2 regions of the Paenibacillus pseudetheri genome follow, and region 1 is predicted to be linked to the other one. Evidence: a T-box and tRNA genes for the amino acid it is inferred to sense, from the RefSeq annotation. Region 1 holds a T-box; the other holds one or more tRNA genes.
The links. The T-box of region 1 lies ahead of leuS (leucine--tRNA ligase). A T-box ahead of a tRNA ligase gene usually reads a tRNA of that ligase, here a tRNA-Leu.

Region 1 (16,648 bases):
TTCAAGATCTGATCGGTTTGGCTGTATTTGAAGTTGAAGAGGGGAATGAAATCGGCAAGATTGTCGATATCCTACTCGATTCAAACTGGAATATTACGGGTATTGAACTGGAAAGCAAATCTTTTTTTGGTGGCCATGTGAAATTTGTGGCATGGAAAGATATTGTGGCCTACGGCGAGGATGCTGTCATGATTCGTAGTAAAGAGTCGATTGATAAGACAGATGCCGATCATATACCTTGTACTTTTCTACTAGGAAAGAACAAACTTAAGGATTTGAAAGTACTGACTACAACTGGAACTATACTTGGACGAATATCGGATGTTTATTTTGACCAAAAGTTGGGAAACACAATAGGAGCGCTGGAAATCAGTGACGGGCTTGTGACTGATTTGATCGAAGGCCGCAAATGGCTGCCTTGTTCTGATGAGATGTCCATTGGTGAGAATGCTTTAATGGTTCCTGCAATGAGCGAAGAACGGCTACAAAAAGCCATTAATATTGTTAACGGATAGGTGGAATGTATTATATGAAGTGTCCAAATTGTAACTCCAAAGATATCGGAAAGATTGGTTCCCACCAGTTCTATTGCTGGGGCTGTTTCATTGAATTGACGGTAAACGGCGAGAAAATGTCGGTGTATCAGGTTGAAGAAGACGGCACACTCAGCTCGCTGGACGATCTGTTCTCCGGGGATGATATGACTCAGGATTTCCCGCAAATTCATGCGTCGTCTTAACTATGAATCTTGCTTTGTAAGCAAGAATGATCTATGTACTTAAAGCGTCAATCTCCTTTCAGCTGAAATCAGCTGTTGGGTTATTGGCGCTTTTTTTGGGGCTCCCCGCAAAGTACCTGAATCAGCATCAAAGCAAAAGCATCACTTTGTGGGGTTATTTTGTGTGCTTGATGGTTATTTTGCTGCGGCCATACATATACTTATTTACGAAGCTAGTCCAGGCTACAGTCGCAGGAGGGTACACTCATGGAGCAATGGTCCCAAAGTAAGTGGTTCCGCTGGATGATCGGAGTGCTGCTCTCCCTGATCATTTTATATTTCGTTTGGTTGCTTCGTCCAATGCTGCAGGGGATATTTGTATTTTTGAAGGCAGTCCTCGCTCCATTTCTGGCAGCTATGATTATTTCCTATGTGCTGAATCCCGTCGTTAGTATGCTGGCCGGACGGAAGATGCCGCGTAGTGTAGCTGTTCTACTTATATATGCAGTATTCCTAACAGTGATTGCAGTGATCGCAATTAACCTTATCCCGATGTTTATCGAGCAGCTTGAAGAGTTGAATGAACATTTGCCAGAGATGACGCTGCAAGCCCAAGGGCTGATGCGACATATGAATTCTAGACTAATCCCGCCCGGGGTCGAGATGGGGATGAACAACTGGTTTTTTCAACTGGAGAGTCGTCTCGCCGAAGGGATTTCTAATTTTCTCGATAATATAGGGACAACGATTAACTTGCTGTTCAATGCTTTTATCGTGCCGTTTCTAGTGTTCTATATTCTGAAGGATTTTGATGTGTTTGAGCGGACGGTAGTGTCTTGTCTTCCCCGCGCACGCCGTAAGTCTATTGTAACTTTGTTAAAAGATATCGATGATGCACTCGGCAACTACATTCGTGGACAGTTTCTGGTCTGCATTATTATAGGTGTGCTTGCTTATATCGGTTATGCCATCATCGGAATGCCGTATGCTTTACTGTTTGCCAGTGTGGTGGCAGTGTTCAATATTGTCCCGTATATGGGTCCCTTTTTGGGGGCTGCACCAGCCATTGTGATGGCTTCGACTGTTTCTTTTCGTTTAGTGCTGTTGGTTGCAGTGGTTAACACAGTGTGCCAAATCGTGGAAAGTAACATTATTTCACCACAGGTGGTGGGAAAGAAGCTGCATTTGCATCCGCTGCTCATTATTTTTGCGCTTCTGGTCGGCGGTGAATTCGCGGGAATGATCGGACTTATCCTTGCTGTACCGTTCTTCGCGGCTGCAAAAGTCGTTATTCAACACTTTATGACGTATTTAATCAAACGAAAGCCCGTGTAAATAGGGTAAAACATTGACTATTGTCAACAGTTTTGTATATAATGTTGGGGAATATTACTGATGAACAGTCGGTATATATAGTTGATCGATGATGAGGAGTAGTAATTCTATACCGTTATTGCAGAGAGCCGGCACTAAGGTGCGAGCCGGTTAACGGAACGGAGTGAACTCACCTCGGAGTAACGGCGCAAGTTTCAGGATATCCACTAGACATAATGGATGTCCTAGGTGAACCGCCGTCGCCTCACCCCCGCTAAAGGGTGCAAAGTGAGTGGCAGAATAAAGTATATTCAGCCGCTAACTAGGGTGGTACCACGGGAATTATAACCTCTCGTCCCTAGCGATAATACGCTAGGGATGGGAGGTTTTTTTGTAAATATAAGAGGGTATAGGTTTCACGAAATACTTCATGTCTTATATTTCTCGCATAACGCTTACCGTCCTTATAAGAATGTCGATGGCAGTTTATGCTTGGTTAAGAAATCTAAGTAGTTACACTCCAAGGAGGAGCAGACAATGAGCGACAATCAAACAAACAGTATTCCTGCCGGCGGTTACCGGGCGCAGGCTATTGAGCCCAAGTGGCAAAAGTTCTGGGATGAGAACAAAAGTTTTAAGACAGGTGAAGACCCAACCAAACCGAATTTCTATGCACTGGATATGTTCCCGTACCCTTCAGGGGCAGGACTGCACGTAGGTCATCCAGAAGGCTACACAGCAACGGATATCGTATCCCGTTACAAACGGATGCGCGGTTTTAACGTGCTGCACCCAATGGGCTGGGATGCTTTTGGACTTCCTGCAGAACAGTATGCAATGGATACGGGTCAGCATCCACGTGATTTTACAGATAAGAACATCGATAATTTTCGTCGTCAGATCAAATCGCTGGGTTTCTCCTACGACTGGGATCGCGAGATCAGTACTACAGATCCAGATTATTACAAATGGACGCAGTGGATTTTCATCCAGTTGTACAACAAAGGCTTGGCTTATGTAGCAGAAGTACCTGTTAACTGGTGCGAGGCACTCGGTACAGTACTTGCCAACGAAGAAGTCATTGATGGTAAAAGTGAGCGTGGAGGACATCCGGTTGTCCGCAAACCGATGCGTCAGTGGATTCTGAGAATTACTGAATATGCTGAACGTCTGCTGGAAGATCTGGAAGAGCTCGATTGGTCTGAAAGCATCAAGGATATGCAGCGCAACTGGATCGGCAAATCCACAGGTGCAGAAGTGAATTTTGAAATTGAAGGTCACGATGCTAGCCTGACCGTGTTTACAACACGTCCAGATACATTGTTCGGAGCGAGCTACTGTGTATTAGCACCAGAGCATGAACTGGTTGATGCCATTACAACAGAAGCACAACGTGCAGCGATTGCAGAATATCGTGTGAAAGCTTCTCATAAGAGTGATCTTGAACGTACAGATTTGGCTAAAGAGAAGAGCGGTGTATTCACGGGTGCGTATGCAATCAATCCTGTGAATGGCGCTAAGGCACCAATATGGATTGCAGATTATGTACTAGCCGGATATGGAACGGGTGCGATCATGGCGGTTCCAGGTCACGATACACGCGACTGGGAATTTGCTAAACAATTCGGCCTGAATATCGTGGAAGTCGTGCAAGGCGGCAACGTTGAAGAAGAGGCATATTCCGGAGACGGACCGCATGTCAATTCTGATTTCTTGAACGGACTTAAGAATGAAGAAGCGATTGCGAAGATGATTGCTTGGCTGGAAGAGAAGGGCGTAGGTAAAGGTAAAGTAACCTATCGTCTGCGTGATTGGCTGTTCAGCCGTCAACGCTACTGGGGAGAGCCGATTCCAATTCTGCATCTGGAAGACGGTACAATGAAGACTGTTCCGGTTGATCAGCTGCCACTGGTACTGCCTGATGTAGATGCGATCAAACCATCGGGTACTGGGGAGTCTCCACTTGCGAATGTAACAGAGTGGGTGGAAACAATCGATCCAGAGACAGGTATGAAAGCTCGCCGCGAGACGAATACCATGCCGCAATGGGCGGGCAGCTGCTGGTACTACCTGCGTTATATTGATCCGAAAAACGATCAAGAGCTGTGCTCCCCGGAGAAGCAAAAAGCATGGCTTCCAGTGGATCTGTACATTGGTGGAGCGGAGCATGCCGTACTTCACTTGCTCTATGCACGTTTCTGGCACAAAGTGCTTTATGATATCGGCGTAGTGGAAACGAAAGAGCCTTTCCATAAGCTGGTTAACCAAGGCATGATTCTTGGAAATAATAATGAAAAAATGAGTAAATCACGCGGAAATGTCATCAACCCTGATGAGATTGTTGAAGCTTTCGGTGCAGATACACTTCGCGTGTATGAAATGTTTATGGGCCCTCTGGAAGCAACCAAGCCTTGGAATGAAAAGGGTGTTGAAGGGGTTCACCGTTTCTTGTCCCGTGTATGGCGCCTGTTCGTGAATGAGGAAGGTAAGCTCAATTCCAAAATCACAGCAGATGGCGGTACGGAAGAGTTCAAACGTACTTGGCACAAAACGATTAAGAAAGTCACTGAGGATTTCGAACATCTGCGTTTCAATACGGCGATTAGCCAGTTGATGATTTTCATTAACGATGCTTACAAGCAAGAAACGTTGTCCCGTGAAGCTGCGGAACACTTTGTACAAATGTTGTCGCCACTGGCGCCGCATATTGCTGAAGAGCTGTGGCAACTGCTCAGTCATGAAGGAAGCATCAGCTACGTGGCTTGGCCAACTTATGATGAAGCATGGACAGTCGATGCTGAGGTTGAAATCGTTATTCAGGTGAATGGTAAAATCGTACAACGCGCATTGATTCCGCTGGATATGGGCCAGGAAGAAATGCAAGCTCACGCGCTGTCACTCCCTAATGTGAGTGCAGCTGTAGAAGGTAAAACCGTACGCAAGATTATTGCGGTTCCTGGCAAGCTTGTAAATATTGTAGTGGGTTAAGCGAAGAACGCAATTCTGCCCGCAGCATCGGAGAAATCCGTGCTGCGGGCTTTGTTGTTCTAACGTTCAATTAGGACCCTGATTAATAGTGTCATGTCCGAATAGCTCATCAAGCTTAATAACATCCTCATCATATTTATCATGTGTTGTCGTGATGAGGCGTTCAAATACACCATCTAGACTGGTACGCAAGTGGTTTAGCGCTTCTGCGGTAATGCCACCGCGAACAGCAACCCGGTCTTGAAGCTCTTGCGGGGTAAACTCCCCTTCTGTCAGCAATTTGCCTGTTCCAAGCAGCATTTCACCAGCAAGTCGGCTGATTAATGTCTCCTCAATTCCGGTGGCCTCAACGGCTGCTTCAATCCAGCGCTCAATGAAATAGCTTAAGAACGCAGGTCCACAGCTGGAGAAATCAGAAGCGATTCGGGTATGTGCTTCTTGGATTTCCAAGGGAACACCTATGAAAGACAATAGCTTTAGCAGTACAAGCCTGTCTTCTTTATTAAGCCTGCTGCCAAATATGCACAGTGAAGTCCCGCTCTTGACGCAGTGCGTAATGCTTGGGATGATCTTGGCAATTTTGGACGGCAAAGCGGATTCCAGATGATGCAATTGAACTGGACTTGTAATGGATACGACGATTTGCTCACTCCGGAGACATGAGCCGATCTCATCTGTTAATGTTTTAAATTCAAGTGGCTTTACGCATAAAAAAACGATATCACTTCCTAACGCTGTCTCTCTATTGCTTCCGCAAATGGAAATGCCGGGGTGACGCTTCTCAAGCTCCAGCAGCTTGTTCAGGCTGCGGTTGCTGGCAAGCACATCACACGGTTCTAGCGCTCCGGAAGAAAGAAAGGCTTCGATCAGCAGGCTGCCCATGCTGCCTGTTCCGATAAATCCTACTTTCACCTGTGGTTCCTCCTTTCTAGCGTTGCTTTTTACTAACTGACATGAATGCTCTTCGTTATATGTATGCAGGATAGTCTTGGACAAATGACAGGTTTTGTATGAATTATTAAAGGGAATTCCAATTAAAGGAATGTATGAAGATTCACAAAAAAGTATAGGACGAATTTTCGAGAGGAGGAGCGCATTTTGAATAAAGGGAATGTAGTGCTCGGAGTGGCTGTAGCTTTACTGGGTAGTGGACTGTTATGGGCTGCTGGGAGTAAGGGGGATTCCGGCATTGCCGGATGGGAGGCCTTGAATGCAAGCATGGAACAGGCGATTGGAGTCGCTGAACCAGATGAAGCATCGGCAACAGAGGGCAAAGTGGGAGGCCAGGAGACGAAGGTAGATAAACAAGGTGCTGGGAAAGTTACAGTGGGAGCCGAAGCTACTGGGAAAACTGATTATGCTGGAAAGACTGAAGCTAGTGATAAGTCTGATACTGCTCAGAAGGTTAAGAACGCTGCACAAGTAGATCATGCTGTTCCAACTCCAGTAGATGAAAAGGGGACGACAGCTAATGGGGGGAATGTTGAGGGGGCGCTTGAAGTTACCACGTCAGTTGCTTCACAGGAAGGTAAAATTAATGTGAACACTGCAGGTGCTAAGGAGCTGATGGATCTCCCAGGCATCGGAGAGAAGAAGGCCCAGACTATAATCGATTACCGCAACCGTGAAGGGGCTTTTCGTAGCCTATCTGATTTGGGGAAGGTTAAGGGGATCGGGCCTAAAATGCTGGAAAAGTTAAAGCCTTTAGTAGTATTTTGAAGATAAAAGGGTATCGAAGGTACTGTTGAATGTGCTACAACCGTTGTCCTAGTGAAAACTTGAGGAGATATGCTACAATAGTTAACAACTATTTAGAAGGATATGGAGATTGATTATGACTGCTGCTTATCGTAAAGACTGGGATACTTACTTCATGGACATTGCCTGCATGGTCTCAACTCGTTCACGCTGCAATCGCCGACATGTGGGTGCTGTGCTGGTACAAGGCAAGAAGTTGCTAGGAACCGCGTACAACGGGGCGCCAATGGGCGTACCTGATTGTTCAGAGGCAGGTTGTATGCTCTCGGAGCAATATGAAATGGAAATCGTGGATGGCGTAGAGACAATGGTGAAGAAACAGCGCTGTATTCGCACGATTCATGCGGAACAGAATCTTTTGCTATTTACAGACCGGATCGACCGGGAAGGCAGTACCGTCTATGTGACAGATGAGCCTTGCTGGACCTGCGCCAATATGCTGGCGAACAGTGGTATCGTGGAAATCGTGTATTACCGACCTTACCGTAAGGATATGGAAAAGGTTGAAGCGATGATGGCTGCCAAGGGTATCATATTTCGCCAATTGGAGAATTATGAGCCGCCAAGTGAAACGATGATCAAAGTATCGGAATAGCTATTCTGTACAACACCAATTTAATAAGATGGCTTGAGGAAGAACCTCTCGTGCGCTCTTGTGGCGTATGTAGAGGTTCTTTTTTTGTATTCAGTATTGTTAAAGGGGGGGATGGAAACGTGAAGGAAAGACCTTTGCTAAGCTTTACGGTATGTTGGGTGGCTGGAAGTGCAGCGGCTTGCTTATGCTCAGGGAGCGGACTGCTATTGGCGTGGGCTGGATTAATACTTTTACTGGTAAGTCTGATAGTGTGGGGAACAATGAGCTGGAAATACATAGCCGTGTTGTGTTTGTCCATTTCTTTAGCAGCTGGATATTGGGAGTGGAACGAAGCCCGCAATATTAGCGGAATACCTGAAGCGCTGGGTAGTACGATTGCAGAGCTGCATGGGAGTCCCGTGGAAGCTAGAGGCACGATCGTTTCCGTTGTGGATCGGGATGGGGATCGGGTTGATTTTACGATAAAGCTATCACATATGAATCTGCTTGCAGAAGAAGATGATAATTCATCTGATCCTTTGGATGGACAGGATAGCAAGTTGCATGGGGAGTTAATCGCGGTTCAGATCAAACTTCTGGCTGAGCAAGAAATTGCTGTCGCTGCGGAGTGGCGAAGAGGGGATGAGGTGCTACTTAATGGTGTGCTGGAAGAGCCGGCAGTAGCGCGTAATTTTGGAGGCTTCGATTATCGTGCCTATTTACATACGAAGAAGATTCATTGGCTATTGAAGGGGCAGGGAGCGGAAAATGTAAGGATAACCGTGCCAGATTCATGGAGTCCGTTGACGATTTTCCGCTTAAATGACAGCGCGCGGACGGCCCTTGGGGCAGAGCTGGATCAACTTTTTCAAGGACGCCACTCTGGGTATATGAAGGGCTTAATCATTGGAATGCAGGATGATCTCGATCCGGATACCTTTAAGCAGTTCTCTCAGCTCGGTTTGACACATATTCTTGCTATTTCAGGTATGCATGTAGCGGTGTATGTAGGCGTTCTTTTATTTCTGTTCAGGCGCTTACGCCTGACAAAAGAGACCGCACTAACGCTCACTTTCATACTCGTTCCGGTCTACGTCCTCTTGTCTGGTGCGGGTCCGTCCATTGTGCGTGCGGGGTTGATGAGTATGATTGCCTTGCTCGCTGCACGAGTTGGGATGCTGAAGGATGGACTGAATATTTTGGCGGCATCGGCACTGGTTATGTTGATCTGGAATCCCTATATGCTGCTCAGTGTCAGCTTCCAGCTGTCTTTTCTGGTGACCCTAGGTTTGATGGTCTACGTTCCGCTTATGAATCCTCTTTTGAGCATTCTGCCACGCTGGCTTAAAGGTGCGGTCTCTGTGACTCTAGTAGCTCAGTTGGTCTCGTTTCCGCTGACCATTTATTATTTTAATCAGTTTTCGCTACTGTCCTTTGTCGCCAATTTGGTCTTTGTCCCTTTTATTACCTTTGTAGTATTACCGCTAGGGACGCTTGCGCTACTGCTTGGACGACTGTGGGAAGATGCAGCAAACGTACTGGCGCATGTTACGGAGCTGCTGAATAACTTTACTTTTTACGCAGTGGAATGGATCAACAAATTTGCCGGTGGAGTTTTGATTTGGGGCTCGCCTTCACTGCTGTGGATCGGGGTGTACTATGTTTTGTTGTATGGTCTGCTGTTTGTTGCCAAGCTAAGAAAGGAAGCTCGTTCTACACCCCAATATATGGAGGATGAGACGAGACCTTTAGCGGAGGTTGGTTTATCTGTGAACAGTCACGGTGGGTTTGGGAGAGTGGGAAATGCACAGTTTGCTATTGGTGCTTCCATGGTTGGACGCTGGAGCGGAGCGATTGTTCTACTATTGGCAGTTGGGCTGGGGATGTTGCTGTATAGGGGTTATCAGTCGGATGGTCAAGCAGGTAGAGGTACAATTAGTTATCTGGATATCGGACAAGGCGACAGCATTCTCATCACTACACCGAGCGGAGCACATATTCTAGTGGACGGTGGTGGCACCTTAAACTTTGGTCAAAAAGAAGAGTGGCGCGTTCGCCGAAGTCCGTTCGAGGTTGGCGCTAAAGTGCTGGTGCCTCTGCTGAAAAAACGTGGTATCCACCGTTTAGATGTCATTATTTTGACACATGGAGATCAGGATCATGCCGGAGGACTCCAAGCTGTGTTGGAAGAGATTCCGGTTTCGGCGTTGCTTTTTAATGGAACGTTAGTTGATCGCGAGTTTTATATGGGGATGATGAGGACTGCACTTGAGAGGGATGTTCAGCTGTATGCTGTGCATCAAGGAATGACCCTTTCCCCGGATGACAAGACGGAGCTGTCCTTTTTATGGCCGGAGGGAAGGGGGGGAGAAGCGTTGGGCACTCCTTATCAGAATGGCATTCCTCTACTGAAAGAGCAGAACCACGATTCGGTAGCTTTTCGCTTAGAGATGAATGGTAGAAACTTTCTATTCACCGGAGATATGGATCTGGAAGCCGAGGAGGAGATTGTAGAGCAGGCTAAGCAAAAGGGGATCAGCGCTGGACCTGTCATTGATGTGCTGAAGGTGGCTCACCATGGGAGCAAGACATCTTCTGGCGAAGCTTGGTTAAAATTCTGGCAGCCTGCAGCAGCGGTGATTTCTGCGGGTGTTAATAATCTGTATGGTCATCCGAAAGCTGAGGTATTGGAGCGATTACGAGATAACCAAGCATCTATATTCCGGACGGATCAGCAGGGGGAAATACAGATGCGGGTGCGGGCGGAGGGGATTGAAGTGCGATATAAGTTGGTGGAGGCATTGCATTTTGTGCAATAGAACGCACTCCAAGATAGCTGGATCTTCATTCTGCTGTACTTTGTACACTCAAAATGAGGGAAAACGCTATTTCTATGAATTTTAATAGTATCTATTGCATGAAGTGCAACAGAATCTCTTTATGGAGTTGGAAAATCAAGTTCTATTGCACGAAATGCATTAGAACGCTTTTTACAGATATATCCGAGTCCGATTACGGGCGACAAATTTACAACGAGAGCTACAACTAAGATTCAGATCACCCCTATCATATATGTGAGCACCACCGATGAAGTTTCAACGTACATCGGTGGTGTTTTTTTATAGACAAATTTACTGATTATGCTGTTAAGTAAATAACAACCTAATTATTTATTTTAAAGGGAACTTTTTCGAGTTTGAAAAGTCTTATTAGGCAAGGGGTGAGACGAAACATGCTAAGCGAAGATATGCCATATGCAGAAGCGTATGCGTCCGAAATGACCTTGCGGGAAATGATGGAGGCGTATGGATCGGATGTGTGGAATTATGCTTTTTTCTTAACTAGAAGCCGTGAGCAAGCGAATGATATCAGCCAAGAAGTGTTTTTGAAGGCATATAAAAATGTGGGGAAGTACCGGGGACAATCGTCGATAAAAACTTGGCTGCTCACGATTACTAGAAATACAGCCTTTAGCTGGAGCAAAAATAGCTTTTGGCGCAGATTCATACCATTTGGAGATCAACCTGTTACTGTAAATGCTCCGTCTGCAGAAAAAGAAGCGCTCGGCAATCAGTATGCGAACCGAATCTGGGAAATTATTATGACCCTACCAGATAAGAACAGAGAGGTGCTTGTACTGGATATTTAGCATGGGCTATCGATCGGCGAAATGTCCGATTTACTGAATGTACCACAAGGGACTGTGAAATCTCGGCTCGCGCGAGCGAGGGGGAAGGTTAAGCAAGCCATCCAGAAGCAGGAAAGAGAATGAGAGGCAAAGCTGATGACAGTAACCCGGTGATGATCGGACAGAATGATTGGTATGCGCAAGCAGGCAAAAGGCCTTTTATTGAAGATGGCTTTACACCTGAGCTGATGCTTCAGATCGAACAGGCTGCTACGCTTAAAAATAAAAATCACACACGTTATCGAATAAACAAAAGTGTGCTACTGACCAGTGTGGCTATGATTTTGCTGATGGGTGTACTTAACTTGCCTATGGGAATATGGAAGAGCCAAGGTCCAATTCAATCTTCATCGGTGCAGTCACAAGCTGCAGGGATACTACCTTCTTCTACTCCTGCTACTAATGACAGAGCGTTAGAGACTCCGACAAGTCCAGCAGAGTTTGAGATTAGCGGTAAGAAATATTACATGCCTTTGCCAATGAATAGAGATAAGAGCAAAGCGTATGCCGTTGAGACAACAGCGGGAATCCTCTGGTCGCCGCCACCCACGATGGTTGACTACAAGAAGCCAAAGTACACACATCCTACAGAACCGTTCACCCTTTACCTGAGCTCGAAGGACCAGACGGAGCTATCGGCTTCTTCGGCTACTAGGATATATACTTTTCCTCTTTATGCGGGAGGGGCAAGTACTTATCAATATTTGAGTGGGGTTTATGGAGCGGGAGATTATATCCTGTTATATACCTACAAGCGGACTCTTGGTGCAGATAAATATGAGTATGCTAAAATGTCGACATTGAATGTTAAAAAAGCAATGGCAGGAGAAACTATGGTGCCGAAGGAGCTTACTTCTTTTGATGATACACTATTAAATTATAAGTCGATAATCGCTGTTGATAAGGAGCATGACCAACTCGTTCTTAGTTACTTAGAATATATAGGGGATTTAAAATTCCAAGAGAAAACAGTGCTTTATGATCTGGAGACCATGAGCATTCAAACGCCTGCTGCAGCAATCGGGTTTAAAGAGATTAAAGAAAGAACATTAATCATGAATTATAAAGTGGGCGAAGAACAACGTAAAGCGGATATTCTTATGAAAGCTGGATTGGGGTGGCTGGATGAGAATCGGGCTTTTTTATCGGAAGAGCAACAAAATAAGCTTTATATGGATTTTATGAACAATACTCCTTAGTAGATAATTCACCCAATAAAAGCTATACTTTTTGATAAAGTAATTTTCTTTTGAGAAGAGTGGAGCCGAAGAGATGAAGAAGTTAACGATTGATGATGTGGCTCAAAAAGCGGGAGTGTCGAAGAGTACGGTCTCCCAATTTTTGAACAAACGTTTTAAATATATGAGTGAAGCGACAAAGAATCGGATCGAGGCTGTGATTGAGGAGCTTAATTATCAACCGAATGGACTTGCACGCAGTCTGAAGCAGAATCGGACGCATATGGTCGGAATCATTGTCGCTAATATCGATTATTCGCTGTCTATCCAGTGTATTCGGGCGATCGAGAACGAGCTGCAGCAACACGGAATCCAAGTAATCATATGCAATGCCGATGAGAATGCGGAAAAAGAAAGCAAGTACGTCGAAACCTTAGTTGCGCGCCAGGTGGACGGTTTGATTATTTTTCCGACGGGGAACAATCCATCTGCATACAGCCGACTAATAGAGGCGGATTTTCCGTTAGTGTTTATGGATCGTCTGGTAGATGGAATCACCACGCAGAGCTTGTTGCTCGACAATGAAATGGCGGCCAAGATAGGTGTGGGACAGCTGACACAGCAAGGCCATGAGCGAATTGCTCTGGTCTCCCTGCCGTTAGGGGAACATGCTATTACCCCTCGTAAAGAGCGGATCAGTGGTTATAAAAAAGCGATGGAAGAAGCGGGCCTAACGCTACGTGAGGAGTATATTTGTAGTGTGCCAAAAGAAGAATTAGCTACAGGACTGAAGCACCTTTTAGCGTTGCCGGACCCTCCGACAGCGCTGTTGGCTACGAATGATATCACGCTAGCAGAGATTTTGAAATATGCGAATCGAAATGCCATCGCTATTCCGCAACAATTGTCTGTCATCGGTATAGATGATGCGGAGTTCGCGCAAATTTATAATCCGGTCATTACAACAATTCGTCAGCCTGCTTACGAAATGGGTATGCAAGCTGCTAAGATTATACTCTCTTGTATCGAGGATAAAGGCGTTTCTGTTCCTATCACTTATCGTTTTCCACCGACCTTGCAACAAGGACAGTCCGTGAAGTCTTATAAATAAGCATAGGCTATAAAAATACAAAGAAATGCCGTTCCACAGTTCAACTGTGAGACGGCATTTTTTAATGACGATACTCAAATCTATGTGCTTAAACCTACTGCTGCATAAACTTCGCAAGCTCCTCACGGGTCGGAAGTCCATCCATATCGCCAGGCGACATGACGGCTAACGCACCGATCGCATTGCCGCGTTTGACGGCCTCAGCAATCGGAAGCTTTTCCAGCATCGCACTGATTACACCAACGGCAAATCCATCACCTGCACCTACGGTATCAACGACCTGCTCTACCTTAAACCCGTCGACATAACCTTCTCCTTCAGTGGATTTATAGTAAGCGCCTTCAGGTCCGAGCTTGATGACGACTAAGCTGACGCCGCGCGCCAGATAATAGTCCGCAATCTCTTCTGGCGTACTTAGACCTGTAAGAATCTTGCCTTCACCGAGTCCTGGAAGGAACCAATCACAGCGTGTAGCCAGATCATTGATCGTGTTCACCATCGTTTCTGTATCCGGCCATAAGCTAGGGCGCAGATTTGGATCGAGGGAGACCGTCTTTCCTTGCCGCTTCATAAACTCCATAGCATGAATAGAGAATTCATGACAGCTCTTGGATAAGGCGGCGGAGATACTTGTTACGTGTAAATGTCCTGCAGCATTAAAGTATGCCTCGTCAAAATCAACCAGGCTAAGCTTGGAGGCCGCGGAATTTTTGCGGAAGTATTCGACTTTAGGATCGCCAGTAACAACCTTTGATTTGATTAACATACCCGTTGAATTTTCTTTAGTAAAAGTAATGTTGTCGGTATCAATGTTTTCTTTCTTCATTGCTTGAGCAATGAAATGTCCAAAATTATCTTCGCCAAGCTTCGTAACATAACCTGTAGGATGATTCAAGCGTGATAAACCTGTAGCTACATTGCTCTCGGCACCTGCCAATGCTTTGGAGAACGAAAATACTTCATGCAGGGGACCCGTTTCATTTGCATAAAACATCGCCATCGGCTCCCCGAAAGTGACGGCATCCAACTGTTTACTCATTTGAGTTCCTCCTAGGGTAATGAATTTATCCCAGTATAATGATGTATAAGTTGAAATTATCACATAAATCGGTTTTGTACAATAAAAGAATGATTTTTAATCCGAACGGTGTTTTGGATAAAAGAAATTAAATAAGAAATAAATCCTTATAATACAAGGGATTTTTGGTCATTTAAATAAATAAATATCTGTATATTCAGAAATATGTATTGACTGTTTACCGTATTGTTATTACTATCTGATTATAGATTATATCATTTTGATTAGTAAATTTAATAAAAAAGTTTATCTAAATTAGTATTTCATATTCATCTATGATCGTACCAAGAGAAAGGGAGTCTACTGATGAAGAAAATGAAAGTATTGCAGAATGTGGCGTCCGTTGGAGTTGTAGCCGTTATTCGTGCTGATAGTGCTGAGGAAGCTTTTAAAATGTCCGTTGCTTGTATCGAAGGCGGTTTGAATAATATTGAGGTAACTTTTACTACTCCGGATGCGGATGTGGCGATTAAACGATTGGTAGCGGAGTACGGAGATCGCGCAGTGATTGGAGCAGGAACTGTACTTGATCCATTAACAGCGAGAATAGCCATTCTTGCAGGCTCAGAATTTGTGGTCAGTCCCTCCTTTGAAGCGGAAACAGCTAAAATGTGTAATCTTTATGGTATTCCGTACATGCCTGGCTGCATGACTTTAAATGAAATGAAGGAAGCGTTGAAGTTTGGTGTGGATGTGCTTAAGCTGTTCCCTGGCAGTGCGTTTGGTCCGGATTATGTGAAAGCGGTTAAAGGTCCTATGCCGCATGTGAACATTATGCCAACAGGTGGCGTGGATCTGAATAATATGGAGAAGTGGATTGCCAACGGCTGTATAGCGGTAGGTATCGGGGGCAATTTGACTGCACCGGCGAAGGATGGCCGATATGATCAGATTACCGATCTTGCGGCTCAGTATGTAGCAAAATTTAAAGAGTTAAAAGGTATTTAATTCTGTTTTTTCTTAATTTCGAATAGATAGATTTATTGAAGGTTGTATAGCTGACGCATGTCAGTCGTACAGCCTTTTTGTATACATATTTTCCGACATTCAGATTTTCTTACATTATATGTATTCATAAAGTATAGAATGTGGACAAAGGCAATAAACTATAAAGTAGAAGAGTTGTGATGTTTAACGGACGTCAACGAATTGGAATGGTTTATTATCGGACCGGGAGTGAGTATATGCCTGCTTATCATGATAAAAAGCTGTATCTTGCAGCTGATGAAGAGGATGCGGAATACGTAGAGATTGCGTCGGCATTCCATGGTTGTAAGGTGACGGAAGGCCAGATCTATAGATTAGAGCGGAATTACAATAATCCTCATATTTTTGAGAATGGAGAGGCGTATGTCGTGGATGATGAAACTAGGGACAACTACGCAGTGTTCATGCTCTGCAAGATTGTGTTATATAAATAGAGTTATGTGCTCGGTTTTAAGGTTATTTCTTGTTTAGTGACGGCTTCTTTTCCGACAGGAGGATAAGCCGTTTCTTTTGGAAATAGGAGAAATTTCTTACCTAAACGCTTGTCGGCTTTATTGAGATGCCGAAGGCGTTTATACTTGTGTCATTTTTGTTATAAAGTTATTCAAAAGAGTATTTGAATGATTGAAGTTTCCCCTGTATGCTTAGTAGGAATTATTGGCTGTGAAATGCTATGAAATGTGCGATAGCGCTTTATACAAGATGGCTTAACATGACGTTCTAAGAAAAGTTTGGTATTCTAAAAATATTAATTACAGGGTTGCAACAAATTCGCAGTCTTGCGCGTCAGTAAGATTGCATAGAGAGGGGGAACCTTCGTGGTGGAGCAGGGACTCATCAGAGCCGCTCAAGCGGGCGATCGCGACGCTCTAATCACCCTATTGCGAGAAATTGAAGGGCATGTATATAAAACCGCCTTCTACATTTTGCATAATGAACAAGATGCGCTGGATGCATCTCAGGAGGCCTTGATCCGGGTTTATACCAAAATCGGTTCATATGAGGAAAAGGCCCAGTTCAAAACGTGGGTTCAGCGAATCGTTACCAATATTTGCATTGATAAATTCAGAAGAACTAAACCTACAGTTTCTATTGATGAGCATGAAATGGTGTTTCAGGATAAACACAATGTGGAACGTGAGGTTCTATCCTCTTATTTAGCTGAGGATATACGTGAAGCGATTGATCAATTGCCCGAGCATCATCGGACAGTCATCGTCCTGCGCTATTTACAAGATTTTTCTTACAACGAGA
Region 2 (16,648 bases), on a different contig from region 1:
CCAGAGGATAGATCCGAGCCACCCTTCACAGGATCAGCACCAGCTTCGCTTGTTGCTCCCCATTTCTGCACTGCCAAAGCTGCCGGGTACATATGCGTTGAAATAGATTTTACAGTATCGGATGCCGTGCTTTGTAAGGCTGTCGAATACAAGGTCATCTGTACGATAGAAATTAGGAACAAAACAAACAGCAGGAAGATCGGAAGAACCATTGCCGCTTCTACTACCATGCTGCCTTCTTCCTTCGTCTTCCCCCTAATACGGTACCCGTCCCCCATATCCTTACCAACCTCCTGCTAGTATGAAAAATCAGCCTGCACTGCTCTCATATATGTACTACCTTGCACTTCTCCAGAATACCCAGCGCTATAATCCAATAGCTTCACAATACCCGGCAGAAACCATAGCCGCATTCCAAGCTTAATATTCGATGAGACATACGTACTTCTTTCATCTGGATTTATTCCTGTGTTCAGTCGAATGAGAGCCAGCATCCGAGATAATTGAACATTCCCGCCTCCATGCAGCATCATGAACAGACGCAAATGATCGCGATAAGTCAGCTGCGCCGGCAAGTATTTGGACAAAGGAATCGAATCTTTCTCACAGAGTAGCAACATATCCTGAATAGCTTGCTGTATACCATACAACAGTGCCGCGGCCAGAACGGCCAATGGGTTTCCTAAGCTTGCCTTCTCAATAAAACCTTCCATCGTTCGAATAGACAGCCGCATGGCAAATATTTCAGCATACGCTGCAGCTACATTTCCTGCGGGATTATGGAATCCATAAAGAATGTATTCCAGCTCTTGTGCTTGTGGTTTTAGCTGGTCTGTAAGTTCAGCTGTGCCCTCAGAACCTTGTGCTAGAGTAGCTAACTTAGAAACGTCAAAATGTTGAAAATAGAGAGCAGAATACTCCGTTTGAAAAAGTCTATCTCTAGCTCCTCCCATAATGCCACCCATCGCTTCATAGATTCCGTCCATATCCTCCATCGCCGAACTCCCAGCAGTATATGGGTTAGTGCTTACTTCAGATTTAACAAGTGGATCTGATACTAATTCCTTATTAAAAGCAATATTCTCCTCGTAATATTGACGAAGTGTTTGATAGCTTTTCAGAGAATCTGTCACTCCGTTACCCATCATTCGAATCTTATCAAGCAATGCTTTCGCTTCACCCAGCTTCGATTTTGCTTCTCTCTCCAATTGCTTACGCTCTTTATCTGAGCTACGGTGCTGTTCGATTAAAGCCAAATCACTAACGATAATACTTCCCTTCTTACCGTAATTCTGTAGATAGTTATTCACTACGCGTGAAGCTTCAAGAACAGAAGAGATCATTTGATAGGAGTCACCATATTCACTCAAAGCTTCATACAGCACACCCGACATTCCTGCTACGATCGGTTCAATGGCCTTGTAAGCGCTTTGCTGCGTGGATATACTATTCTCCATCTGACTTAAATCAGTTGAAGAGAGAATCAGTGCATCTTCCTGCTCACGCAGCTTTTTAAGCGGGTCTGAGCTTATCTCACCTGAGCTCGCCGGAATATCCCAGTCATTAGCAGGATCATTTGATAGATCCACCCCTTTCATTCGTGACTGTTCCAATACATTTCTCATCTCGTCATTTAATTGCTGTGCCTTCTTTAATGCTTCTTTCGCTCCTTCCATTGATTTTTCATGATCCTCACGAAAAGCCGTTAATATGGTAGGAAGCCGCGATAACATCTCAGTAGTCCGACTCCGGTAGAGAGACAATTGATAGGTGTACTTTGCAGGCTTTTTACTATCACGATAAAGATCATCGTAATATTTCCCCAGATAGTCACTATACTGTGCGGGAATATCCGCCGCCGATTGCATACTTCCGAGTGAACTGGCAGAAATGGACTCTGCAGGCGGATTCATAATCCATTGATGTAACCTTCTTCCACTTTCCGCAGCCTGGCTTCTCTGCTCTAACATAAGATCCAAAGCCTCTTCCCGCTCGTCATATAACGGCTGTAGCTTACTGAGTAATTCAGTAGCCCGTGAGGCCTCTGCCATTACTCCTGACATCGGCTTGAATTTACCTGCCAATTCCAAAGCAAAATCCACCGGAGCCTTATACTTCATTTCCTCCAGTATTTGTCGACTCACAACATCATAGCTACCCAGCGGCCTGCTCCATTCCAAAGATGACGATTCCAATGCGAAGGGTACAAGATTAAATGCGTCACTCCTACCACTTTTATGCATATTATCATTGAGGACCTGAGACAGCAGCATATCCCCGTCACTCTCTCCAAAGGCGAATAAACCATACTTTTCTCGTAGCTCAACATCGTAAGATGACATTACAGAGCGAACACTAGCCCTCACTAGACGTTCCTCCTGAACATTGAAGGCTGCAATCCGCGCATAGTCAATCAGCACAGCGGTAAATAGAAAGACGAAAGCCAGTACCATGATTAAAAAAATTGAGACTGAACCTTCCGTTTTGCCCTTACCCTGCCTCTGTTTCTTTCGACTCTTACAGTTAACAAGGCAACTAGTAAAGATGCTCCTCATCAAAACCTCCCTCCTTATCCAACCTTCAATAGATACATGATCCACTAGCAAGGAAATATTCACTTACCCTGAAGCTTGGTCATCATCGCGGATGCATCCTTCTTCTCCATTTGGACTCCAGACCCACTAGTACCCTCTGAGCCTCCCTTGAATTTAGCCCCGAAGTAACGCATCAGGTCGACCGTACGGATAAACTCAACAGGCTCAGCGATGATAGATTGAGTTTTTACAGTTGGCTTTGCCTCATCAGACAAAACTTCATCAAGTACAGGTAAGTGCAGTAGACGATTTAATTCAGCGCTTACTTTCCGTCCGGCAAGTGAATATGCGTAGTTCAAATTCCCCGGCATATTATTCGGAATCATAGAGGACGAATGTCTGAGTTTAAGCACTGGCAGATCACTTTCCTCTGACACTTCACCAGGTAGCTCTACTGTCGCGCCATCACTTCCAGCTTTTCCGCCGAATAAAGAGGCTAGCAAAGCATCGTCTCCAATTCTCCAATAAAGGGAGTCATACTCACCAGCAGCATAGGAGCCAGAAACCTCTTTATGGCTGTTGTCCCAATTGTAAGCCGCACGCTCAGTAGCCCCTGAGGCCACTTGCAGGAGCATAGACTTCTGGTAGCTATACAAACAGAAGAACAGAAGAAGCATTGTAATACACATGACCATTGGTAATAGAATTGAAGCTTCAATAGTAAAGCTGCCTCGATCGTCCTTAAGCTTATTCACTCGAATACTTCCTGGCTCTTTTCTCCCGCAGTTTTAATCAAAGCCTCCACTACTTCCTGAATTTTATCCTTAAACAAAAGAACGACCGCAATCAGCACAGCAATAATCAGAATCATTTCCAGTGTCCCCAGACCTTCCTCGTCCTCCCAAAAACTCTTCACACTACCCAACATTGTCGTCATCATTAGTTTCACCCTCCTACATTTTTAACATCATGAATGCTGGCGTTCCCACCAGTACAATTACTATTAAAAAGATAACTACCATCGGAAAGACTAGTTTAGAGGAAGCTTGTTCCCCTCGCGTTCGGCTGATAGCTTTCCGTTTTTCCCACAGCATCCGCGAGAGATCGCGTAGCGATAACACAAAATCCGCTCCACCTCTGCGATAATTCAGAAGAACCGTCGTCGTGAACAACGATACCTCCTGCACTGCACATCTCTTGCTGAAATTCTCGAATGCCTGCTGAAATGAATACCCTCCTTCCCATTCACTGGTCATGATCCTAAGCTCCTTATACAATGGGTGATTAACATCACCTCGGTGGCTCTCCACACAGCGGATAATCGCCCGCTGTACGGTCTCACCTGCTCCTACCAGCAATACAATGCTGTTCAGAAGTTCTGGTAGCTCGAGCATAATATTCTGCTCTCTCGCCCTCACCTTTTTATGTAAATCACTCACCATAGCAGCTGGTAGAGCTACCGCCAAGAAAAAACCTAGAATCAGACCTGTCTGATCGCCGCTAAACCCTGTGATCAAACTTCCACCCACAAGTAACAACCAACTGTAGCTAAGCATCTCACCCATGAACAGCAGGGTCCGTTCTGCACTGTAACGCATCCCATAAATTCGCTGCAGGGAACGTTGAATCCTGAACATCAATGATGGAAAACGACTGGCGATGCCGCTTTTCTCAATGAGCAGCAGCAGCGGTTCACCCAGCTTCCGAAGTCGTAATCCTTCCATAGGAAGTTCTCTTAATCCTTCATATCTTTTTCCGCATTTAATTCGTAACAGAGCCCAGACAACAAGTAAAAATATAGTGACTACTGCACATAGCCATCGCATGATTTCATCCCCTTCACAGCGGAATGTCCATTATTTTAGTAGTCCAGAGATAACATAAAAACAAAGCTACTAGTGCAAGCGTTGATATCGCTATACCTGCCCCCGTGTACATAGGTTCCATATAGTCTCCAGCAGTCAAACTCATAAAGATCACCATGATTAGTGGAGATATTAACAGCGCTTTCGCTTCAAGTTTCTTCTGTGAAATGCTTACAGCAATATCTTGCTGAATATCCAGCTTCTCTCCTATAATCGTAGACGTACGGCGCACAACTTCTACCAGATCGCCGCCTGTACGTTTACATACAGTGAACACGTCAGCGAACCGCTCAATATCTTCCATTCCTGCTCTTTCACTGAAATCCCGAAGCGCTTCCTCCACTGGCTGACCGTATTCCATGCGCGTACAGATAATATTTAGCTCCGAGATCATATCGCCGCCCCCCTCCGGGTCCAGCATACGTAAGTCTTGGACCGCTTCCCGGAAAGCATTCTCGACCGATCGCCCTGCTGAGAGTGAGGAAGACAATGAAAATAACGTCTGTTTAAACTGCAAATTAAGCAAACTCCGGCGTCTTTTCAGCAAATAACTACGCAGCATACGAGGTGCATACAGTCCACCCGGCATAAGTAGTAACGACAGTATCCAATGATGATAAAAAAGATATCCCACTCCAAACAGCAGCAAACCACCTACTGCAATAGCCAAAGTTTTCTGTACCAAGGTCAACTCGTATACCGTATAATCCGGCAATAATGAATGGCCTCTGGAATCAGCTTCCTTAGGTTTTTCATTAGCAAACTTAATCTTCAGCACTACCTCTTCCCCCTTTTAGAATTCAGAATTCAGCCTGTGATAACGGGTAGGAGGTTACACCAGCCATTCTAAGTTTTGCTGTATGCATAAGCGGGTTTCCACAAGAAACTAGCCCCCCTTGTACCCGTCCTTCTCGCTCACCGGAATCTTGAAATTCATATAGAGGGTTCAAAACCACTTCTCCGTCTTTTAGGCCCGCAACCTCACTAATCTCCATCACTCGCCTAGAACGATCACGGAGCCTGGACAAATGTACGAAAATATCAATCGCCGATGAGATTTGCTGACGAACAACCGTTACCGGCAAGTCTGCAGCACTTAACACCATCGTCTCCAGTCGACTGACCATATCGTGCGCGCTGTTACTATGCCCTGTGGACAAGCTTCCATCGTGTCCAGTGTTCATCGCCTGTAGCATATCGAGGCATTCCGCTCCCCGTACCTCACCCACAACAATTCGATTGGGTCTCATCCGCAGTGAAGAACGAATCAAATCTCGAATGGAAATCTCCCCTCTACCTTCCGTATTCGCGTTCCTAGTCTCCAGGGAAACAAGATTTGGCACCGTTACAATCTGAAGTTCAGCAGAATCTTCTATTGTGATGACCCTCTCCTGTGAAGGGATAAACTGAGATAACGCATTTAGAAAGGTGGTCTTTCCCGAGCCCGTTCCGCCGCTTATAAAAATGTTGTATTTAGCTGCTACTAAGATTTGAAGAAGCTCTGCTGCTTCACGGCTTAAAGCTTCACGGCTCACCAATTCATTCATCGTCATCGGCTTCTCCGGGAATTTACGTATGGTCATCGCTGGTCCCTTCAGCGAGACTGGCGGAAGTACAATATTCACACGGGATCCATCCTTCAGCCGAGCATCAACGATAGGAGAGGAATCATTCACTACCCTGTTAACACCGGATACTACCGTTTGGATAATGTCCTCCAGCCTGCTGCTGGACTCAAATTCCAAAGGAAGACGACGAATCTGACCCTCCTCTTCTATAAAAATTTCAGTATGACTATTGATCATAATCTCCGTGATCGCCGGATTATCTACTAATGGCTGAAGCACATCCAATCCTCGGAAAGAATCAAACAATCTCTTCACTAGCTCATGCTTTTCCTGCGCCGTTAAATAACGGAGACTTTCACTTTCTAGAATCGTTCGTTCGATAAACCCAGTAAGTTCACGGTTCCCTACTGCAGAAGTCACATCAAGCCCTGCACGAATCTCACTACGCAGCGCCCTGAACATCTCCTCATTCATGCAAGTTCTTCCCGGTAAAAACTAATGGGAGTGCTGGCTCTACAATCCGCTTGCACAACTGTAAGATTTCCCGCTGAAATTGTGGAGAGTTCAAAAAGAGCTCCTCACGGTGTTGCAGCGTCCATGATGGGATAAAGGGACATACGCCTTCAATGATAATTCCTTCAGGAGGCACCCACTCTTCCAAACTATCCACTGCAAAATTCACTACAAATTTACTCTTGTCCATCACATGGGGGGACATGCCAGAGTTAGGATTGGTGCAATGCGACAGCCATCTCATAGTCTTACACATGCTTACATCATCATTTTTCAGGACCCAAAGTAGAATCCCACTTCGCTGTAACACAGCTTTCGCACGCTCTTCCTCGATGCTGCCGGTGTCCACAATAACAACATCAAAGCTTCTCTCCGCAACCAGCCGCTCTAACAAATCGAGCGTATCTTGCAAAGTCATCTGTAGCATTTCCTTCACATTAATAACTGGTCTGAAAGCAGCAGTTCGGAGGTGATCATATCTAATGAAGTATTGTCCTAATTCGATCGTATCCGCTTCATCCTTGTCTCGATTGGCCTTTATTTCATATAGCAGCCGCTCTAGTCCAAGCGTATGACCTGCAGGGATTCGGAGAAACAACCCACTGCTGTCTACACTCTCAAGGTTCAGATAAAACACCGAAAGGCCCATTTCACCAAGCTGCTTCGCCATATTCAATGCTATCGTCGTTTTGCCCATGTTGCCGCTAGAAGAGACAACCCCCAGCAACAGCGTTTCATCTAGCACAGAAGCTCCTCTACCTCTTTGGACTTCACATAACTGGAGAATTGCTCCCAAGAGGGAAGGAAGCGACTGATATTTGTCAATCATTACTCCCCCTCCCAGACTCTTAGTCCTCTTACTGAGATAACCTCCATCCTCACTCAAAACTGCCCATGGAACGGTGCTTTTCCCCTCTACTAGCCAAGCCTCAATAAAAGAAGAGTCCCCCACAACAGCATCCGGGATGTCCTCTCCCCTCATAAATTCGATAAAAGCATCCATTCGGCTAAAAGCCGTAATACGCAGCATTTCTCCGTACTCACTGTGATGAAGATAGTGCAATAATGGTTCGATATATTGACTTTCACGCACTGCGAGCACAATCCTTGCCGCCATGAAACCACGCTCCTTTCGATAAGAAGAAATCCATTATTGCCTCAAAAAAAGACAGCAAAAAAAGCACCGACAATAACCGTGGATACGGTAATTGAACGGTGCTTCCGTTACTATTCCTTTAATTTACAGCTATAGTAGCATATATATAAGAAGGCAGCAATAAGTTTTTTCACACACTAGCTGGATACTATACTCTCATCTTATCTTCGCGCCAGTTCTTAATGGCAGACCGAATATCGGCAGGGTTGAGCTTCTCCTTCACCGCCCGCTGACACAGTGCTGGAAACTCATCATCACCCGCATAGCGTAGCGCTATAATTTGGGCTATTTCAAGCTCTGGATTCAAAGCTTTGCCCGTCAGACGGAAATAGCGAAACTGCTCTTCCACTCTCACCACGCGATCCTGATTTTTTGTCGCATATATACGAATTCTTGTAATCGCAAAAAGTAAGCATAAGGACATACCGAATAACAACAATGGCACCGTTAAAGCACCATCATCACGTATCTCTTGAACAACATAAATCCCTTGGGCTTCCCTTTATTCATAATTCATCTCCATATTTTATATGACTTGTAGAGCGCTTAAAGCTTGGTCTCGCCGGGAATAGCCACGATAAAGGGCTTGTTGTTCTCCCAGTTCAGCGACTTCCCTGATACTTTAGTCGTTCCATCCGCATTATCGATTCCGCAAATAATCTGACTTCCCCATACACTCGTATAATAATAGGCATAGGATGGGGCTAAAACAGGGGCTTTACCATATTCCTTCGCAATGGGGTGTCCGAATATCGCGGTAAAATCCTTTTTATCAGCCTCTTTCGAATTGTCCAAATCTGCTTCCCATACGACTGTTCTAATGTTGTCTTTAATCTCATAATACGATACAAAATGCCCATAGATTATGAAATATCCATCAGATCTGCCTTCAGGAAAATAATACGACATAGACAACGCTTCATTATCACCTGTTAATCGAGACGGTTCTCTTTCATCAACCGGGAATTGTAAAGCAGCAATGCGGGAAACAACCAAGTCCCTACTATTATAATTCTGTACAAGCTTCGTATTTGCACGTTCCTGAACCCAGACAGTATTCGTAGTAGTATCTACCGTTACTCTTGCTCCAAGAGCTTCCGCAATAAATCTCAGCGGCACCGTAACTCTTCCATCCATGATGCTAGCAGTCGCATCCAGTTGTACAGATTCAGAGTTCTTCCACGCCGTTCGAGAACCTACATCAAGCTTAATCTTCATGGAGTCTCTAACGATCGTTACTTGCTTTGTACGGGCTTCCCACTGAATAGAAGTATTCTTGAAGCTCTCAAAAGCCTTCAGCGGAACCATCGTCTGTCCAGAGACGATTTGCACGCCATAATTCACGCTCGAATTATTCACCATTACCTTGAGCTTAGCATCTGCAGATACCGTTCCCATCGTACCTAAAGAAACTAGCATAACTATTAATAGATAAAGCCCTGCCTTTCGCAACATCCCTTCACCCCTCGCTAAATGTCCTTAAATATACCAAATTATGGTTACATTATAACATCTAACCAAATCCCGGATTACAAAAATCTTTGTTTGATCTCCGGTGTCGGAAGCAGACACTGCTCATCGCGCCCAAACCAACGGTAACGATTCCTTGCAATATAGCGGTAAAGGATATTCCGTATTGGGCGCGGCACTATAATGAAGAAATACGCAACAGGCCAAGGCCATCTCAATCTACGTGCAATCCGCAGTACAGCAGCCGACTCTGTATAATACACACCGTTCTCCAGCAATACAACTGTGTTCAACTGCCCAGGTTGAAGTCCAGCCTCACTCATTAGCTTAGCGGCAATTTCACTTTGTAAAGGGGCGAATAGAAATTTAGCCTTGGGATCACGCGGGATGATGAAACGAATCAAACCTTGGCAAAGATGACACACCCCATCAATCAACACAATGGACTTATTTTGCATAATGTTCAGCTCCTCGTTCATAGCTCCCCCTCCCTATAAAGATAAGTGTATCGCATATTTTGGGTAAACAAAAACGCGGGATAGAATCCCGCGCCAACATGTACCGTTCTTTAATTATTCAGCAATTGCCTTTTCAATCCATTGATCACCGATCATTTGTCCTTCGAAATCAGCAGTGAATGCCTCCATGCATTTACAGATGAAATCTTTGCGGCAAATTGGACATGGAGTTTTAAGCAGGCGGCTGATGTTCGTCATTTTCCATTCCGGAAACCGATTATAAAACGCACGGCACTCCGTTCCATCAGCAAGCTTGATAATGAACTCGTACAATCCTTCCTTATCGTTGCTGCTGGCTTTGGTCACATTCGTAATATTCGGTCTGTAAGACATCTTCATCACCCATTATTTAAATTTTTGGTTGTAAATTGCACACGCAACATATTCTCAGATACTTAGACATATTAAAGAATTTTAAGAGTGATGTCAACCAAAGACGCCTAACACGGAGGCTATTTATTGCTCTTTTCTGATCAACGCCTTTATTCAGTCATTATTTCCATAAAATATATACAGATACATTTAATTTATGATCATTCATTTTGCTGTGATTTGATAAACCGAATGGGCGTTAATGAATCATAGATTTTTCTTATTTGGCTCCCCATCATAAATAGTGTAAAATTAAATTGTGATAAATTAAAATTAGGAATTACAAAGGAGGTGGCATCCATGAGTATTTATGATTTTGAGGTCAACACTCTTCGGGGTGCAGAAGAATCATTGTCCAAGTACAAAGGTAAAGTACTCCTTGTTGTGAATACAGCTAGCAAATGTGGGTTTACGCCTCAGTATAAAGGGCTTCAAGAAGTGTACGAGAAATTTAAGGATCGTGGATTCGAAGTACTTGGTTTCCCAAGCAATCAGTTTGCTGGCCAAGAGCCTGGCGAAAGTGATGAAATTGCAGAATACTGCGAGATTAACTATGGGGTAACTTTCCCAATGTTCGAGAAGATTGATGTAAAAGGCGATGAAGCACACCCATTATTCAAATACTTATCGAAGGAAGCTCCTGGTGTTCTAGGCTCAAAAAGCGTGAAATGGAACTTCACCAAGTTCCTGGTGGATCAAGAAGGCCGTGTCCTTAAGCGTTTTGCTCCTAAAACTACTCCTCAGCAGATCGAATCCTATATCTCCAAGCTTCTGAAATAATCCATTCAATAAGAATTTTAAAAAAGGATACTGGCCACATCACTCAGCCCACCAGGTGATATGCGGTCAGTATCCTTTTTGTCATTATCCATTATACGAAAATACAGCTTTTTGATTGCTCGTTAAGCACTAAAAAAGAAGCCTTGCATCGCAAGGCTTCTTTCGTCATTCTGTATGCGGTAGAGAGGACTCGAACCTCCACGGGTATACACCCACTACCCCCTCAAGATAGCGTGTCTGCCATTCCACCACTACCGCGCGGTGAGATAAAACATAAAACTTTGTTTGAGGTCAACATTCATTATTATAAATGTACTTCCCCAAAATGTAAAGGCGTTGATTTAAGAATTTTCGTCGGCCCATTTCTGCTTACGATATTCAGTGAATGCTAAGTATTCTTTAATGAATTCCTTTTCCTCTGGAAGCAATTCATTCGTTCGATCTTCATTCAACTTCGCTTCTCCGAAATCATAGTCCTCATTGCTCTCTTTCAATATTTCAGATGTATTTCTACCTAAAATAAGCCAGTCCAGACTTACATGAAAAAAAGCGCCGATCTCAATTAATTTATGTGTTCCCGGAGTAGATTTGCCCCGCTTCCAATCTCCCATATTACCTGTGCTTATATTTAGCTGCTCGCAGAATGATTTCTTGGTGAGACCTTTTTGCTTAATTAAGTACTCTATACGTTCGTATATGGTCTGCATCCGTAAACCGCCCTTCACAAAAAAATAAAAAAAGACTTATTTAAGTAATTACCTATTGCAAAATAACGCAAAAAAGTATATAATTGGTGTTACTATGTATTATCCGATTATATCATATGGCTAGAGTGACGATAAGAGGCGACTCAGGTGACAAGTGTCTGATGTAATGCCGTCTGACCCCCTTAATTAGCATGTCATCCCGAAGGATCTCTAGGAGGGAGCGGTGACTTTTGTCAAAATGCTTATCATCTTCCATTATCCATTCACTTGAATATCTGCCACACAATGCAGTGGTCATCAACAGCCAAGGAGTTATCCAGTTCACCAACAGGAAGTGGAAAGCATTTAGTCATGAATATGGCCTCTCCCCTCACAAACAATGGATTGGAGCTTATTATTCGGAGCTTCTGCAAGATGTGATCATCGATTCCGATCAATGGGCCAAGCTTTATGATTCGGTGAAAATTATACTCCGCAGAGAGCAACAGATTTATACCTCTGAGTTCATCATACAAACCGCCTATAAAGGGACGCGAATCTTTCGTTTGGAAATCTATCCGCTGCTCTCTGATTATTACCTAGAAGCTGCTTTTATAATTTCTCTATATGATTTGGGTGTATTTATAGAAGGAACTAAGATGTCGGGGATCACAAGCATCTGTTCGACATGTCAGCCAACACAAGAGTTAATCCCCATCTGCGCTTCCTGCAAATCCATTCGAAATTCTAAGGATGAATGGATCAACATTGAACATTTTTTAAAGCATCAGCTTTCTCTGCAATTCACCCATGATATTTGCCCAGACTGTGTCAGACAGCTCTATCCCCAATATGCAAGAGCCTTTAAGAACTAATCAACTTGTCTAATCTTATAAAAAAAAGTAAGAAAACCTCTGCGAAGCAAAGGATTTCTTACTTTTTATTTGTATGCGGTAGAGAGGACTCGAACCTCCACGGGTATACACCCACTACCCCCTCAAGATAGCGTGTCTGCCATTCCACCACTACCGCATAATATGACCCGTATGGGATTCGAACCCATGTTACCTCCGTGAAAGGGAGGTGTCTTAACCCCTTGACCAACGGGCCTTAGCAAGGTTGTCTTAACGTGACAACAAAAATTATGATACCAGAAATATAAGGACATGGCAAGCACTTTTTTTCATACCACTTCAGCCTAAAGCATTCATCAATTCTTCAATCATCTTTATATCCCAATCACGTCTAATCCTTGCCTTGGTCTCCTCATATTGTTCCCTGGAGCCGCTGTGTATCTCATGAACATAAAGTAGCTTCCTTCTAGGACCATGATCCTCGAAACGAATAAGTTCAATAAAAAGATTCACGCCGCAAGACTTTATAGTTTTAATTAGCTTTCTCCTAGCAAAAGGATAATGCTTAGCATTCAGTACACGATGCATATGTAGCATCATACCAACGACGATCAACGCAGCAAGACCGTTATAATAAGACATATCTCCTTGATGTGTAAACGAAAGTATAGCTGTCTGTGTAAGAACGAAAGATATTAAGGAGGCCGCTAGATTGGATAACTTGATTGCCGAAATGGCTGGCGCTTAGTGCTGTTCCTTTTCTCATTGTGACAATTGATCCATGCACTGCCATACTAATTTCCACAAAAGTCATAATCGCGATCGAAAGTGCGACATGCATAGAATAAGTTTGGTTTTCGTTGATCCTTGTTTGATATTCATTCGAATGCTGAATCTTATAGCAAATAATATAACATTTGTGTCTCATTGTTACATACAAAAAAAGCTTATTTCCAACCGATAAACGGAAGGAGAATAAGCTGTAAGCTGTTCACATTTTCCCTTTTAATTCTAATTCTTTAATCTGCATCATATGGTGTCGGTCATGCGATATAAAATCCTTTAAATAGGATTCAAGGGAAAACCTTCCGTCAACATATTTTCCCGAGTATTTTCCCTCTTCAAGGCTACTTATACAATCTAATATTAAGTTACGATACTTCATAGTCAATTCTATTAATTCGTCTTTGGTTTTTGTCCTACCATATGTAACAGCATCATTATTGAATTGATCGTAATCAATAAGTTGAAGTGTTATCGCTTTATCACATGCTATCGGTTCTATCGTCGATTCATAGAAGTATTTATCCCATAACATAATATGACTAACAACATCATGAATTGTCCATTTTCCTTCAGCGATGGGTGTTTTCCAATCTAAATCAATAATTTCTAGAACAAATCCATTCCATTCCTTAAACTGATTTAGCAAGTCTGATCTGTTATTCATTGGCATATCTCCTTTTTTTATCATTATAATCCTCTTGAAAGTATCCCCATTTAATTGCGAGCAATATTCCTTATGATCAGCTCTGGCGAAGACTTCGTAGAGTTCCAATCAAAATGCGAATGGCCTGAATATGAAGTAGCAAGATAACAACAACAATGAACTAACATCTCAAAACCAAGTTGCGAGCAATTTATTATTGCTATATCTTTATCTGATCTTATTCTAAGTTGTTCATTATACTTCCACTCCTCCCATGTATCCCAGATCTTTTCATCATGAGTATTTAGCAAAGGAAGCTTAAACATATCAAATCTTGAAAAGCCTAGCGTAGACTTAATTTTCCTTAAATCTTTCTGTGAAAAAGGGTTACTTGCTCCATTGAATATAAATAAATCGGTATATCTCGAGTCTTCCCGTTCTAAAAAGATTACATCATTTGACGTCATTGAATGTTGCAACAAACTTGCCAATAAGAACATCTCTTCACTGTCTGCTGTGTCCACTAATAAAATATGTCCAAGTTCATCTTTGACAGTAATGTTAATTTCGTTTTGCTTTAAGACAATAGCTCCAACCTCTTTGGAACTCAACTTACTAGTAACTCGCTTTACAAGATATGATTTAGACATTATCAGATCTCCATCGCACTTATTAATTTACGCTAATTCCCCCTAGCATCGCACGTTCCTGACGTTCGAACAGCGTAGATAACCGAAGCTGTAAGACCAAGAACTTATGGTCTGCAGCGTGAATGCATTGTTTGCTATTTTTTATATATGTAATCGATAAATCCTTGTCGTATCCATTCGCCTTCAAACTTTCTTTCAAGCACTCGATCTTCTTTATATATTAATTCCATATCAGAAAACATAGAATCCGCCTCATCATAATCATAATAAGAGTGAATTACTAATTCATCATCTTCAATTTGCTCATACTGATGTTCTCCTAAATCAACTCCGTCACCGACTCGAAAATCCTTAAGGGTTAAAAAATTCACAAATAATAACCCACCAGGTTTTAGCACCCGTTTCAATTCATTTATTGCTTCTTTCACATCTTGTTTTTTCATATGAAAAATAGAATTATACGAATACACAAAACTCATCGACTCATCGTTTATTGCCAACTGTCTCATGTCACCCTGATGTATGTTTAAATTCTGCCCTCTTTCTGCTGCGAACTGATTAGCTCTGTTCATTTGTTCAACATTCATCTCTGTTCCGTATGTACTATATCCATAATTCGCAAACAAACTTAGTGGAGGCGTATCCCCTCCTGCCCCACAATCTAATATACTCTTTTCCATGCCACTTTCATTACATAATGCCAAAAATCTGTATAAGGGTATTTGTTTGAAAAGCTCCATAGTTAGCTACGCCCCTTTGGCTTTGTTTTTTTGTTTATGTGGTTTTCGTGCTTAGCAGGTTCTAGCTCGAGACGACGCAAGAACGTAATTCTAGGTGCCGTAATACCTTCCTCAAACCACCTTACTCATAGCTAAGATCCTTCTTGTAGTAAAAGTGTTTACTTCCAAGCGGGGCATCTTCGATAGTTGCAATTACTTTGTATCCATACTTCTTATAAAATTCGGGCGCTTGAAAACTGAATGTATCTAATTTGATAAAAGTACATTTCTTTGCTCTAGCAACTTTCTCTGCTTCTTCCAATAATCTTTTCCCGTAACCTTGACTACGATAGTTATCGTCCACCCACAAAATACTAATCTCCATCCAATTCCAACATATCGCACTCTTGATACCGGCAACAATATCTCCGTTATCATCCTTCAAGCATAAATTTACCTCCTCATAGATGCCATTTGGTGGTACTTGTTTAGAGTTGAATTCAATAAGTTTTTTCTGACGTGATCTGTTTCTTTATTAGTGCTATAAAGAATCTTAGGATTAATCGACATATGTTCCTCCTGATGGTTTTTCTCTTTCATTGAATCCCCGCAATCCCAAATGTCTCATTTATAACTTTTTCGTACTCGTCCGATTTAAAATAAAAAGGCCCAACATCAATAACTTTATTGCTGGGTTCCCGTTTGAAATCTCTCCATATGATAAGATCCTCTTCTTTCTCAATAAATACGGATATAAAGCCACACTCCTCATCTCCACACCAAGGGCAAACTAATATGGGATATCTGTAGTACAAATATTCGTGCATTTGGTTTAATAAAAAATAGTTAATCATTTTTCTTTGATGCTCTTCACTGCCCCAACCAAGGGACGGAACCATATCATGCCTTTTCAGCATTTGATAAAGAGACCTGCCATCAATGATTATGTCAGCAAATTTGGTATTTTTATTTCCTTCTTGATCCGGATCAAAACTATCATATCTACTTGAAGGTTTAGTTTGTAATTGATTTATAGTTTTCATGTTCCCTCCGTTAAATTTTTTTCAGTAATATGAATGCTGCGTTAGCTGCTACAACTGGATTCATAAGACTTAACGAGTAAACATTCGCCTTACTCACTCTATTTACCTTCCAAAATATAGAATATGTTCACTGATAATTCAGATTAAAAAAGACAAATCACTTCTTAAAGTGATCTGCCCTCTGGTAGTTTCTTAATTCCAGTTGCATTTAGCCACTGCAAAATAATTTTACACAACAAAAAAAGAGCTCCCATAATGGAAGCTCTTCTTATGTAATTCAGAACGGAGAGAGTGGGATTCGAACCCACGCACCGCTTACGCAGTCTAACCCCTTAGCAGAGGGTCCCCTTATAGCCACTTGGGTATCTCTCCATAAAAATGGCTCCCCGAACAGGACTCGAACCTGTGACAACTCGATTAACAGTCGAGTGCTCTACCAACTGAGCTATCAGGGAACATTAGAAGTAAATTAGAAGTGAACATGAATTAAT

Region 2: it encodes a tRNA-Leu, which carries the amino acid that the T-box ahead of leuS (leucine--tRNA ligase) is inferred to sense. The anticodon was not compared.

The regions. Positions count from the first base shown of each region.
Region 1 is NZ_CAKMAB010000008.1:150,609-167,256, reverse strand. Features, by position in the region: gene L1028_RS10020 (PRC-barrel domain-containing protein) at 1-515, shown strand, start outside; gene L1028_RS10015 (hypothetical protein) at 530-739, shown strand; gene L1028_RS10010 (AI-2E family transporter) at 986-2,053, shown strand; T-box leader at 2,133-2,395, shown strand; gene leuS (leucine--tRNA ligase) at 2,570-5,020, shown strand; gene comER (late competence protein ComER) at 5,087-5,932, opposite strand; gene L1028_RS09995 (ComEA family DNA-binding protein) at 6,119-6,739, shown strand; gene L1028_RS09990 (deoxycytidylate deaminase) at 6,855-7,373, shown strand; gene L1028_RS09985 (ComEC/Rec2 family competence protein) at 7,493-10,171, shown strand; gene L1028_RS09980 (RNA polymerase sigma factor) at 10,585-11,001, shown strand; gene L1028_RS09975 (hypothetical protein) at 11,014-11,124, shown strand; gene L1028_RS09970 (hypothetical protein) at 11,121-12,239, shown strand; gene L1028_RS09965 (LacI family DNA-binding transcriptional regulator) at 12,313-13,329, shown strand; gene L1028_RS09960 (sugar kinase) at 13,424-14,368, opposite strand; gene L1028_RS09955 (bifunctional 2-keto-4-hydroxyglutarate aldolase/2-keto-3-deoxy-6-phosphogluconate aldolase) at 14,714-15,355, shown strand; gene L1028_RS09950 (hypothetical protein) at 15,535-15,828, shown strand; gene L1028_RS09945 (RNA polymerase sigma factor) at 16,213-16,648, shown strand, end outside.
Region 2 is NZ_CAKMAB010000003.1:226,324-242,971, reverse strand. Features, by position in the region: gene L1028_RS04030 (TadE/TadG family type IV pilus assembly protein) at 1-278, opposite strand, end outside; gene L1028_RS04025 (hypothetical protein) at 297-2,453, opposite strand; gene L1028_RS04020 (TadE family protein) at 2,615-3,289, opposite strand; gene L1028_RS04015 (Flp1 family type IVb pilin) at 3,286-3,474, opposite strand; gene L1028_RS04010 (type II secretion system F family protein) at 3,488-4,363, opposite strand; gene L1028_RS04005 (type II secretion system F family protein) at 4,374-5,174, opposite strand; gene L1028_RS04000 (TadA family conjugal transfer-associated ATPase) at 5,200-6,441, opposite strand; gene L1028_RS03995 (P-loop NTPase family protein) at 6,434-7,597, opposite strand; gene L1028_RS03990 (DUF6526 family protein) at 7,785-8,123, opposite strand; gene L1028_RS03985 (copper amine oxidase N-terminal domain-containing protein) at 8,183-9,055, opposite strand; gene L1028_RS03980 (thiol-disulfide oxidoreductase DCC family protein) at 9,166-9,585, opposite strand; gene L1028_RS03975 (hypothetical protein) at 9,679-9,957, opposite strand; gene L1028_RS03970 (glutathione peroxidase) at 10,297-10,776, shown strand; tRNA gene L1028_RS03965 (tRNA-Leu) at 10,952-11,034, opposite strand; gene L1028_RS03960 (helix-turn-helix domain-containing protein) at 11,118-11,483, opposite strand; gene L1028_RS03955 (nitrogen regulation protein NR(II)) at 11,714-12,337, shown strand; tRNA gene L1028_RS03950 (tRNA-Leu) at 12,412-12,494, opposite strand; tRNA gene L1028_RS03945 (tRNA-Glu) at 12,501-12,572, opposite strand; gene L1028_RS03940 (hypothetical protein) at 12,656-12,958, opposite strand; gene L1028_RS03935 (DinB family protein) at 13,308-13,766, opposite strand; gene L1028_RS03930 (hypothetical protein) at 13,817-14,395, opposite strand; gene L1028_RS03925 (class I SAM-dependent methyltransferase) at 14,530-15,135, opposite strand; gene L1028_RS03920 (GNAT family N-acetyltransferase) at 15,257-15,559, opposite strand; gene L1028_RS03915 (oxidoreductase) at 15,711-16,157, opposite strand; tRNA gene L1028_RS03910 (tRNA-Ser) at 16,441-16,529, opposite strand; tRNA gene L1028_RS03905 (tRNA-Asn) at 16,537-16,612, opposite strand.